2 regions of the Priestia sp. HNGD-A6 genome follow, and region 1 is predicted to be linked to the other one. Evidence: riboswitches for the same ligand, from Rfam matches in the RefSeq annotation. Region 1 holds a riboswitch; the other holds the start of a gene.

Region 1 (4,882 bases):
AAGGAAGTCCGATATAAGAAACAAGTACACCGTACCAGTCAATCGAGTCACCCATAAACGCCGAATAGTTTTGGCCTAAAATAACAACGGCACATAAAATAAAGGCAAAGATAGGGCCAAATGGGAAAAGTTTTGCATGATATGGAAGTTCACTCAAATCATGACCTTGAGCAACAAATGCTCTTCTAAAACGATAGTGGCTGATCGCAATTCCTAACCAAGCAATAAAACCAGACATACCAGAAGCGTTAAGTAACCACGTATATACCGCACCGTCTCCAAAAAATGAAGCACCAAATGCAAGTGTACCGACAAGTGCCGTTGCGATTAAGGCATTAACTGGAACGCCTCGTTTATTCACTTTTGCTAAGAACCTTGGTGCTTTTCCATCTTTGGCTAAGTTCCACAGCATACGCGTAGAAGCATACATGCCTGAGTTACCAGCAGATAAAACAGCTGTTAAAATAACGGCATTAATCGCTGATGCTGCAAACGCCAGACCTGCTCGTTCGAATATTAAAGTAAACGGACTTACTCGCACGTCATCACTTGCTAATGAATTCGCTGTGTATGGAATAAGCATCCCAATAACAAAAATAGCTAAAATATAAAATAACAAGATGCGCCAGAAGACTTGTTTAACTGCGCGAGGAACCGTTTTTTCCGGATCTTCACTTTCTCCAGCTGCGACTCCAAGCAACTCTGTTCCTTGGAATGAAAAACCAGCTGCCATAAAGATACCTAGTACAGTGAAGAATCCACCGTGAATCGGTCCATCACCAAGCGTGAAGTTTTTAAAACCTGGTGCTTCATTGTTAAAGATACCAAAAATCATCATAATACCAATAACTAAAAAGATAATAACCGTTACTACTTTAATTAACGAAAACCAAAATTCAGATTCACCAAATCCTTTTACAGAAAGGTAGTTAAGCCCAAACATAATTAATAAAAACAGGGCACTCCATAAAATAGAAGAAGAGTTCGGGAACCAAAATTTCATAATAAGGGCTCCAGCGGATAATTCAGCTGCAATCGTAATAGCCCAGTTATACCAGTAGTTCCAGCCGAGAGCGAAACCAAAGGATGGATCTACAAAACGAGACGCATACGTACTAAATGAACCAGCTTCAGGCATATAAGCTGCTAGCTCTGCTAGGCTGGTCATCAAAAAGTAAACCATTACGCCAATAATAGCGTAAGCTAAAAGCGCTCCCCCAGGTCCTGCTGTGTGAATTGCTCCACCACTTGCTAGGAATAAGCCGGTTCCGATGGCTCCTCCTAATGAAATCATCGTTAAGTGGCGAGATTTCAACCCACGTTTTAATTCTTGCTGCTCTTGCATAGATAAATACTCCTTTCGAATGTACGGAAAGAGACGGGGATAACATAAAAAAAGCCCGCAGTATATGTGCGCGCTTTTAAATCTGAAAACCGCGTCAACCTTCCGTGAAGATAGCTCTTCACATCACTCGCATGATGTGACAGTTCTGTTCCTGTTCGGAGACAGCCCCAGCTTAAATCAACCGAGAAGTGATTTAAACTTCGGCAATTTTTCCTTTCAAGCAACATCCTCAATGTTCTCTGCATTTCCGTTACTTTACTATTAAAAACTGCGACCTCTACCTCATCGATTAGGATGAGGGTTTTTTATATTCAATTGACATAAAAGAAGTATAACAAATACTAAAACGATTGTCATTATAAAAAATAGATTCAGAAAATAGAAACATCTTTGAAATCTCTCGAATCTATTTTGTTACGTATGGTATAATAAACATTGTCTTTATACTACATAAATATCCAAACGTACCACAGGGGGAGCCGCCGTGCTGAGAGTGAACGAAATGTTCAGACCCTTTGAACCTGTTAGTTAACGCTAGCGTAGGAATGTGGGAATAGTAGCATATATTTGCTTACTCCTGTGTAAACCGTTTGATATGAATGATTCAAAAACAGGAGTGAGAAACGTGAATAAAGCATTACCTTTACAGGCTAAAATTGAAATAGCTATTTTTGCAGCATTGGCACTTCTACTTGACCTTTTGCCTTCAATTAAAATTGCGACGGCTGTGAGCATTTCGTTCTCCATGGTGCCCATTTTTATTATGTGCTTTCGCTGGGGAGTAAAAGGCGGGGCTCTATCCGGTCTATTATGGGGGCTTTTGCAGTTAGCGACAGGAACAGCTTATATTTTAACAGCGCTACAAACATTTATTGAATATATTGTAGCTTTTGCTTTTATAGGTTTTGGAGGTATTTTTTCACAATCTATTAAAACAAATTTAGCTACCAATAACAGATCAAAAGCTTTTGTTTTAATTGTTTTATCCCTTATTATCGGCAGCTTCGCACGTTATTTCTGGCACTTTATTGCTGGTATTATTTTCTGGGGATCGTACGCACCAAAGGGTATGTCCGCTCTGTGGTATTCTTTTTCAATGAACGGTATTTCAATGGTAGGGTCACTAATAGCCTGCTTAGTCATTCTTTCATTGTTAATTCCATCGGCATCAAGAATGATTGTAACTAAATCACACTCATCATAAGAAAAAAGACTAAATCTGCCAAGATTTAGTCTTTTTTCTTATTTGTCACCTTTGTTTACACAAAAGTGTGTCAGGTTTGATAACATAGTTAGTGAAATATTCAAAAAACTGTTTTATGATAGTCAACATATTCAAACGAGATAAAGGGTTGATCGTATGCTACAGAAATGGATCACGAGCATAGGTTTAGATATTGGAACAAGCACAACAAAACTGATTGTAAGCAAACTGTTAATAGCAAATCAACAAAATCAGTTTACGCTGCCAGGCTGTCAAATTATTGATCGTCGCGTAACGTATGCAAGTTCCATCTATACAACACCTATGGTAAACGAGGTTGAAATCGATGTTCGGAGGTTAACGCTATTACTAGAAAAAGAGTACAAAAAAGCAGGAATCTCCTTAGATCAGGTGGAGGCGGGTGCTGTGATCATCACAGGAGAAACGGCTCGGAAGCAAAATGCAGAGAGTATCGTTCACTATCTAGCTGAACACGCTGGGAATTTTGTTGTTGCAACAGCTGGTGCTGACTTAGAAGGAATGTTAGCGGCAAAAGGATCGGGAGCAATCGAACATTCTGCTGAAACCAATAAAGTGATTGCCAACATTGATGTAGGTGGAGGCACTGCTAACATCGCCTTATGTCAAAATGGAAAAGTGATTGAAACGTTTACCCTGCATGTAGGCGGAAGATTAATTCGGCTAAACGAAGATGGTATTGTTACCTACGTTTCGTCTTATTTAACTGAATTTTTAAAAAATAATTCTCTGATGCTTCAAGAAGGCGAAAAAGCAACATTTGAAAAACTCTCGTCTATTTGCAAATTGCTAGCTAAAGAAACCGTGGATTATGTGAGCGCACTGAAGCAAACCTCTTTGCTGCTCGTTTCCCCTCATACAAGATCTTCTACTCGGCCAGAGACAATCATGGTCTCGGGAGGAGTAGGAGCCATGATAGAGAAGGAGAAACCAAAAACAGTGAAGGAAGTGGCCATACACGGAGACATTGGTCCGCTGCTAGCTTATCAGTTTCAAGCCATACAGGTATCTCAAGCCGCTGAAACAACGCGAGCCACTGTCATTGGAGCTGGTATGCAAAATACAGAAGTTAGTGGATCAACCGTATACATTGAATCAAAGCGGCTGCCGCTAAAAAATATTCCGATTATAGAGATACCCGTACAGCAAGAGGAGGAGTGGAATCCGCAGCTGTTTCAAGAAAGAGCTCGAACGGCATGTATGCAGGCTTCAACTGTTTTCAGCGCAGAAGATCCTCCCGTTGCTATTGCTTTATCTCATTTCCCTTACTGCAGCTATAGAATGCTGCAAGAATTAGCAAAAGTAATAAGCGCTGAATTTGGTGCTTGTTTTAAAGGAGCTAAGTGCCTCGTTGTTTTATGCGAGCAGGATATTGCTAAAGCTTTAGGACAAGCACTAGCCAAACAGGAGAACGAATTAGAAATTATTTGTTTAGATCAAATTGACTTTACCCACGGAGATTATATCGATCTAGGGTTACCCGTAGCTGGAGAGGCAATCTCTGTTTCGATTAAAACACTCGCTTTTTCATCATAATCAACTGAACATACAAGGAGGAAACGATGTTTAAAACTACCCGGTTGTTAGGAGAAACATTTTCATTTTATAGCTTGAAAGAAATTATGGCCAAAGCAAACGAAGAACGTTCTGGAGATCAGCTCGCAGGAGTTAGCGCTGAGTCAATGAAAGAACGAATGGCAGCCAAACAAGTGCTAGCTGATATCACACTTGCTGATATTCGAAATTACCCGCTGCTAAGCGCAGATGAAGACAACGTCTCGGCATTAATCGAAAGTCAGATTGATTCATCGGTTTACGACATTATTAAAAATTGGACAGTAGGGGAGTTAAGAGAATACATCTTATCTGATGAGCATACCGGAGAAGAGCTTCTTGCGCTTAGCAAGGGATTAAACAGCGAAATGATTGCGGCAGCTACCAAAATTATGTCCAATTTAGATTTAATTCAAGGAGCTGCCAAGATAGAAGTGCAAACTACTTGTCAAACGACTATCGGTCAAAAAGGCGTATTGGCTTCAAGAGCCCAGCCTAATCATCCTTCAGATAACTTAAAAGGAATGAGAGCATCTCTCTACGAAGCGTTAAGCTATGGAATTGGAGATGCGGTTATCGGAATTAACCCTGTTATTGATACAACGGATAATATCTACGCGCTTTTAAATGAAACAAAAAATATAATCAACGAATGGTCAATTCCTACTCAAAACTGTGTATTATCACATGTGACGAGCCAAATGAGAGCAATCGAAAAAGGAGCAGCTGCTGACTTGATT
Region 2 (4,882 bases), 2.0 Mb from region 1:
CACTTAATGAAAATCCAATAATAGCAGAGATAAATGGGTCAATTGTTATATCTAAATTGGGTAAGCCGTAGAAAATAATAAATAATTGCACAAGCAGCGGTGTACCTCGAATAATCGATACATAGATGCGCGCAATTATATTTAAAACTTTTATAGATGATAAACGAGCCAAGGCTGTTAAGACAGCTAAAATGATACCGAGTACAAACGTGATTAATGTTAGTGGAATAGAATATTGAATAGCTCCCTTTAGCATTGGTAAGAGAGATGATTGAGCGATTGAAATCAATTGATTCAATCGCTCTCCATCAGGAAAAATATTATTTAGGAGAAACATCTTCGCCAAACCATTTCTTAGAAATTTTTGCGTATGTTCCGTCTTTTTTCATATCTTTCAATGCTTTGTTTACTTTATCCACTAACTTACCGCTGTCTTTTCTAAACATAAAGCCGCTTGCAGCACCATCGGATTTTTCATCCGCGATTTTGATAGGTGCGTTAGGGTGCTTTTTCTTATAGTCAAGGAACGATAATTTATCGTTGATTGTAGCATCAACACGGTTTGCGCTCATTAGTTCTACTGCTTGAGCAAAACCTTCAGCACTCGTAATGTTTGCACCATAAGATTGAGCCATGTCTTTGTAGTTACTTGTTAATGACTGTGCTGATTTTTTTCCTTTTAAATCTTTAAATGATTTGATATCTTTTTCGTCTTTACGAACAATTAATACGGCGCCTGACTGGATGTATGGGTCGGAGAAATCGTATTTCTTTTGACGATCTTCACGAATACCCACTTCATTAGCAATTATGTCAAAGCGTTTAGCATCTAATCCGGCAAACATGCCATCCCACTGTGTTTCTTTGAACTCAGCTTTTACGCCAAGACGTTTAGCTACTTCTTGAGCCAATTCTACATCAAACCCAGTTAGCTTTTGTTTGTCATCATGAAAAGTGAACGGAGGGTATGTACCTTCAGTTCCAATTGTTAATACGCCATCTTTTTTCACTTTATTATATAAATCCTCTTGTGAAGATTTATTGTCTCCATTGTTTGCTTCATTTTTTGAGCTAGAACCGCATGCGGCAAGCACAACTGTGAAAGCTAATAGTAGCGACAAAAGTGCAGCAAATTTCTTCATTTTCTAAACCCCCTAGTATTCTGATAGGAAATGATACTCTGTGATACTAAACAAGAACACAGCAAAAGTCAACAAAAAAAACTTATACGATTAATGTGACTTAAAATAAGGGAAATATACCTTCTATACACGGTTTGTCATAAGGATACAGAAAGATTTTAAAATTTGGATTAAGTGGATTTTTAAGGGATATTTGAGGAGTAAAAAGGAAGTTTCATGCGACGATTTTCTCTTTCATTTTTTCATGACTTTTGGTGCAATAAACATATAGTTAAATGTTAAGGTAGAAATAAATTCCTTATGGTACACTTAAAGAAGAATTTATGAAACGGAGCGATATGATGAAAGCCATAAACTTAATCTCAATTGCCTTTGGTGCTATCGCTGGTACATATGCGCGTTATTTGCTAAATATTTCCTTATTATATACGGGCTATCCAATAGGAACGGTAATTGAAAACCTATTAGGAAGCTTCATACTAGGCCTATTAACAGGATTTTTTGCGTGGAAAAAGCCAAAAGAATGGATAAAGCTTGGACTAGGAGTTGGCGTGTGCGGCGGTTTTACAACGTATTCAACCTTTGCAGGAGACGTCATTTCTCTCACTCAGCACCATTTATTTTGGGGAGCCATTTATGTCATTGTCTCTTTAGTAGGTGGAATCCTTCTTGCTTTAGCAGGCTATCTATGCGGTGAAGCGGCAGGGAAAAATTTAGTGAAAGTACATGAGGTGAAGTAAATGAGCATAGTGAGCTTGGCACTTGGCGGGGCAGCTGGAGGAATATGCCGTTATCTTTTGGGTTTAAAAGTTACAAAAACAGTTTCAAACCCTCCTTTTCCAGTCTCAATGCTGTTTGTAAACTTGCTCGGTGCGTTTGGGCTTGGTCTTTTTTACGGTAGTTATTATGGAAAGGTTCCGAGTCATGCTTATGATGATTCAATATTTTTAATGATTGGCATTGGGTTTTTTGGTGCCTTTACCACTTTTTCAACGTTTAGTGTGGAAACCGTACAGTTAATTCGGGAAAAATCTTATCGGAAAATGTTGGCGTACGTGGGGATTTCAGCATTTGGAACAGTTGGTTTATTTACAGTCGGTTTACTGGCAGGAACGTTTTTATTATAAGTAAAGAGAACGTTTCTAGTAGGGAAAAACAAAAAGACGGAGAAGTAGAGAATGGATAGAAAAGCAGAAGTTTGGAAATACATTTTGTTGATTGTAGCTGTTGCAGGTCAGATCATTGGTTTTTTATTTTTATTTATAAATGTTGTGGCGGCATTTATTTTTTACGGTTTTTATATTCTAACTTTTATTATGTTACTCCTGCTGTTTATATGGGATCGGAAAAAGGAAAAAGACAAAGAAGAATTTGACGACTATACCGATTACTAACTATATAAAAAGCAGAATGATTCGGTGCGCCGGGCCTCTTAGTAAAGAAGCTTAAAAGATACATCTATAAAAGGAAGAGAGCCGTAAGAGCATAAAGAGATATTGTATTTACATCTAGTTGTGTTATAATTTTAAGTGCAAAAACAAAATCAATAAATAGCAATCACTAGGGGAGCTTTTTGAAGCTGAGACGGATGTATTTCGGACCCTTTGAACCTGATCTGGTTTGGACCAGCGTAGGGAAGTGGCGATCATGTTTACATAACGATGCATGCTAACCACTCTACGTTGTAGAGTGGTTTTTTGTATGTAATAAAGCCCTCTGCACAAGATGAAGTGATTGAAATTTCTCTTTATTCTGAATGGAAAGGTTTCGATCATGTGGATATTCCTAAATTTCATGTCATTACAACAGATAAGCAGCCAATCGAAGAGCTTCAAAAAATTTTAACGGCTATCGCGCCTTTTGCGGGCGCCATTCATATTAGAGAAAAAAAGAAAACGGCAAAGCAGATTCAATGTTTACTAGAAAGCCTACCATTTTGTCGCTCTAAAATTATTGTGAATGACCGAGTTGATGTAGCGCATGCTTTAAAAGCAAAAGGTGTACAGCTTGCCTATCATAGTTTAGACGTTTCGTTTGTTATAGACGCATTTCCTTCTCTTATTGTTGGAAAGTCAGTTCACTCTGTGGAAGAGGCTTTAGAAGCTGAAAAAGATGGTGCTCACTACATTTTATACGGACATATTTATTCAACACATTCAAAAAAAGAATTAAAAAGTCGAGGGATAGCGGCACTAAAAGAAGTAGTAGACGCTGTGCAGATACCGGTTATTGCCATTGGAGGAATTACACCTGTAAATGCCAAAGAGGTACTTCAAACAGGAGCACACGGTATAGCCGTGATGTCTGGTGTCATGCTTGCGCAAGATCCCCTGAAAGCGATTAAACAATATTCTCATATATGGACATCTGGAGGTGGAGAAAATGAAGCAGCATTATGATGTACTGTTAATCGGAGGAGGTATAATCAGCTCTTCTATCGCTTATCATTTGTCAAAACAAGGAGCGTCAGTAGCTATTCTTGAACGCAATCAAGTTGGTTGTGAAGCTTCAAGTGCAGCCGCTGGTATTTTAGGTGCTCAAGCTGAAATTGATGAAGAAGGTCCTCTTTTAGACCTTGCTATTAAGAGCAGAAGCATGTTTCCTGAACTGGTGAAGGAACTAAAAGAAAAAACGGCTATCGACGTAGAGCTCATTCAAAAAGGCTTATTAAAAGTCGCTGTAACAGAAGAAGATGCACACGTATTAAAGAAAAAAGCCGCTCAGCACCACCGGTGGGACAAAGATGTAAGATGGATCGATGTAAAAGAAGCGCGTTTGTTAGAACCCGGGCTCTCTCCAGACATATACGGAGCCATTACAATACCGGGAGACGGCCAGCTAGCTCCGGCTAAGTTAACACAAGCTCTTGCTCATGGAGCCTTGTATCACGGAGCAGATGTATTCGAATACTGTGACGTTCACTCTCTTATTATGGAAAATGAAACAGTAAAAGGGGTACAGACGTCCAAAGGCTCTTTTTATGGAGAAAAAGTAGTGATTGCAGCAGGCTCATGGGCTAAACGCTTTATTTCTTCTGAACATTTAGGCGAGGTGTTTCCTGTAAAAGGAGAGTGTATTGCTCTGCAAAGTCATAAGCCCCTGCTTTCTAAAACGATTTTTTTAGATGAAGGTTTTTACTTAGTCCCTAAGACTGGTGGAAGAATCGTAATCGGGGCAACTAAGCTGCAGCATGATTTTACTAAGACCGTTTCTGCACAAGGTATTCAATTTTTGCTGAATAAAGCTTCTGCGCTTCTGCCGGCCATTAAAGAAGCCACATTTGAAAAAGCATGGGCTGGTCTTCGTCCACAAACAAATGATGGCTGGCCTTATTTAGGAGAGCACCCTGAAATAGCGAATCTGCACATGGCTTTTGGCCACTACCGAAACGGTATTTTATTAAGCGCTGCAACTGGAAAAATTATGGCTGATGCTTTGTTAGGGAAAAAGCCAAATCATTCATTCTTTACATCATTTCAGCTAACGAGAGCAATGGAGGGAGTTCATTGAATCTAATTATTAACGGTAAGACCGTCACTGTCGGAGATGAAATTGAAACGGTCGAGCACTTGCTGCAGGCTCAGAGTCTGCATGAGCGAGTTGTAATTGTTGAATTAAACAAGAATATTTTGCAAAAAGAAGAACATAGCGATGCATGCTTAAAAGATGGAGATACATTAGAAGTTGTTTCATTTGTTGGAGGAGGATGAAGAGTATGTTAAAAATTGGACAATATACAT

What was found. Region 1 has a riboswitch for thiamine pyrophosphate ahead of thiT (energy-coupled thiamine transporter ThiT). Riboswitches for the same ligand answer to the same signal wherever they lie in the genome.
Region 2: linked by a shared signal. The riboswitch ahead of SCI76_RS11290 (thiamine phosphate synthase) and the one ahead of thiT (energy-coupled thiamine transporter ThiT) in region 1 are both predicted to bind thiamine pyrophosphate.

The regions. Positions count from the first base shown of each region.
Region 1 covers NZ_CP138621.1:209,368-214,249, forward strand. Annotated here, with positions in the region: gene SCI76_RS01120 (amino acid permease) at 1-1,345, opposite strand, end outside; lysine riboswitch at 1,449-1,633, opposite strand; TPP riboswitch at 1,808-1,908, shown strand; gene thiT (energy-coupled thiamine transporter ThiT) at 1,941-2,549, shown strand; gene SCI76_RS01130 (ethanolamine ammonia-lyase reactivating factor EutA) at 2,706-4,124, shown strand; gene SCI76_RS01135 (ethanolamine ammonia-lyase subunit EutB) at 4,151-4,882, shown strand, end outside.
Region 2 covers NZ_CP138621.1:2,241,556-2,246,437, reverse strand. Annotated here, with positions in the region: gene SCI76_RS11315 (amino acid ABC transporter permease) at 1-337, opposite strand, end outside; gene SCI76_RS11310 (amino acid ABC transporter substrate-binding protein) at 321-1,142, opposite strand; gene SCI76_RS11305 (CrcB family protein) at 1,484-1,882, shown strand; gene crcB (fluoride efflux transporter CrcB) at 1,883-2,269, shown strand; gene SCI76_RS11295 (hypothetical protein) at 2,321-2,536, shown strand; TPP riboswitch at 2,695-2,796, shown strand; gene SCI76_RS11290 (thiamine phosphate synthase) at 2,918-3,541, shown strand; gene thiO (glycine oxidase ThiO) at 3,525-4,652, shown strand; gene thiS (sulfur carrier protein ThiS) at 4,649-4,852, shown strand; gene SCI76_RS11275 (thiazole synthase) at 4,858-4,882, shown strand, end outside.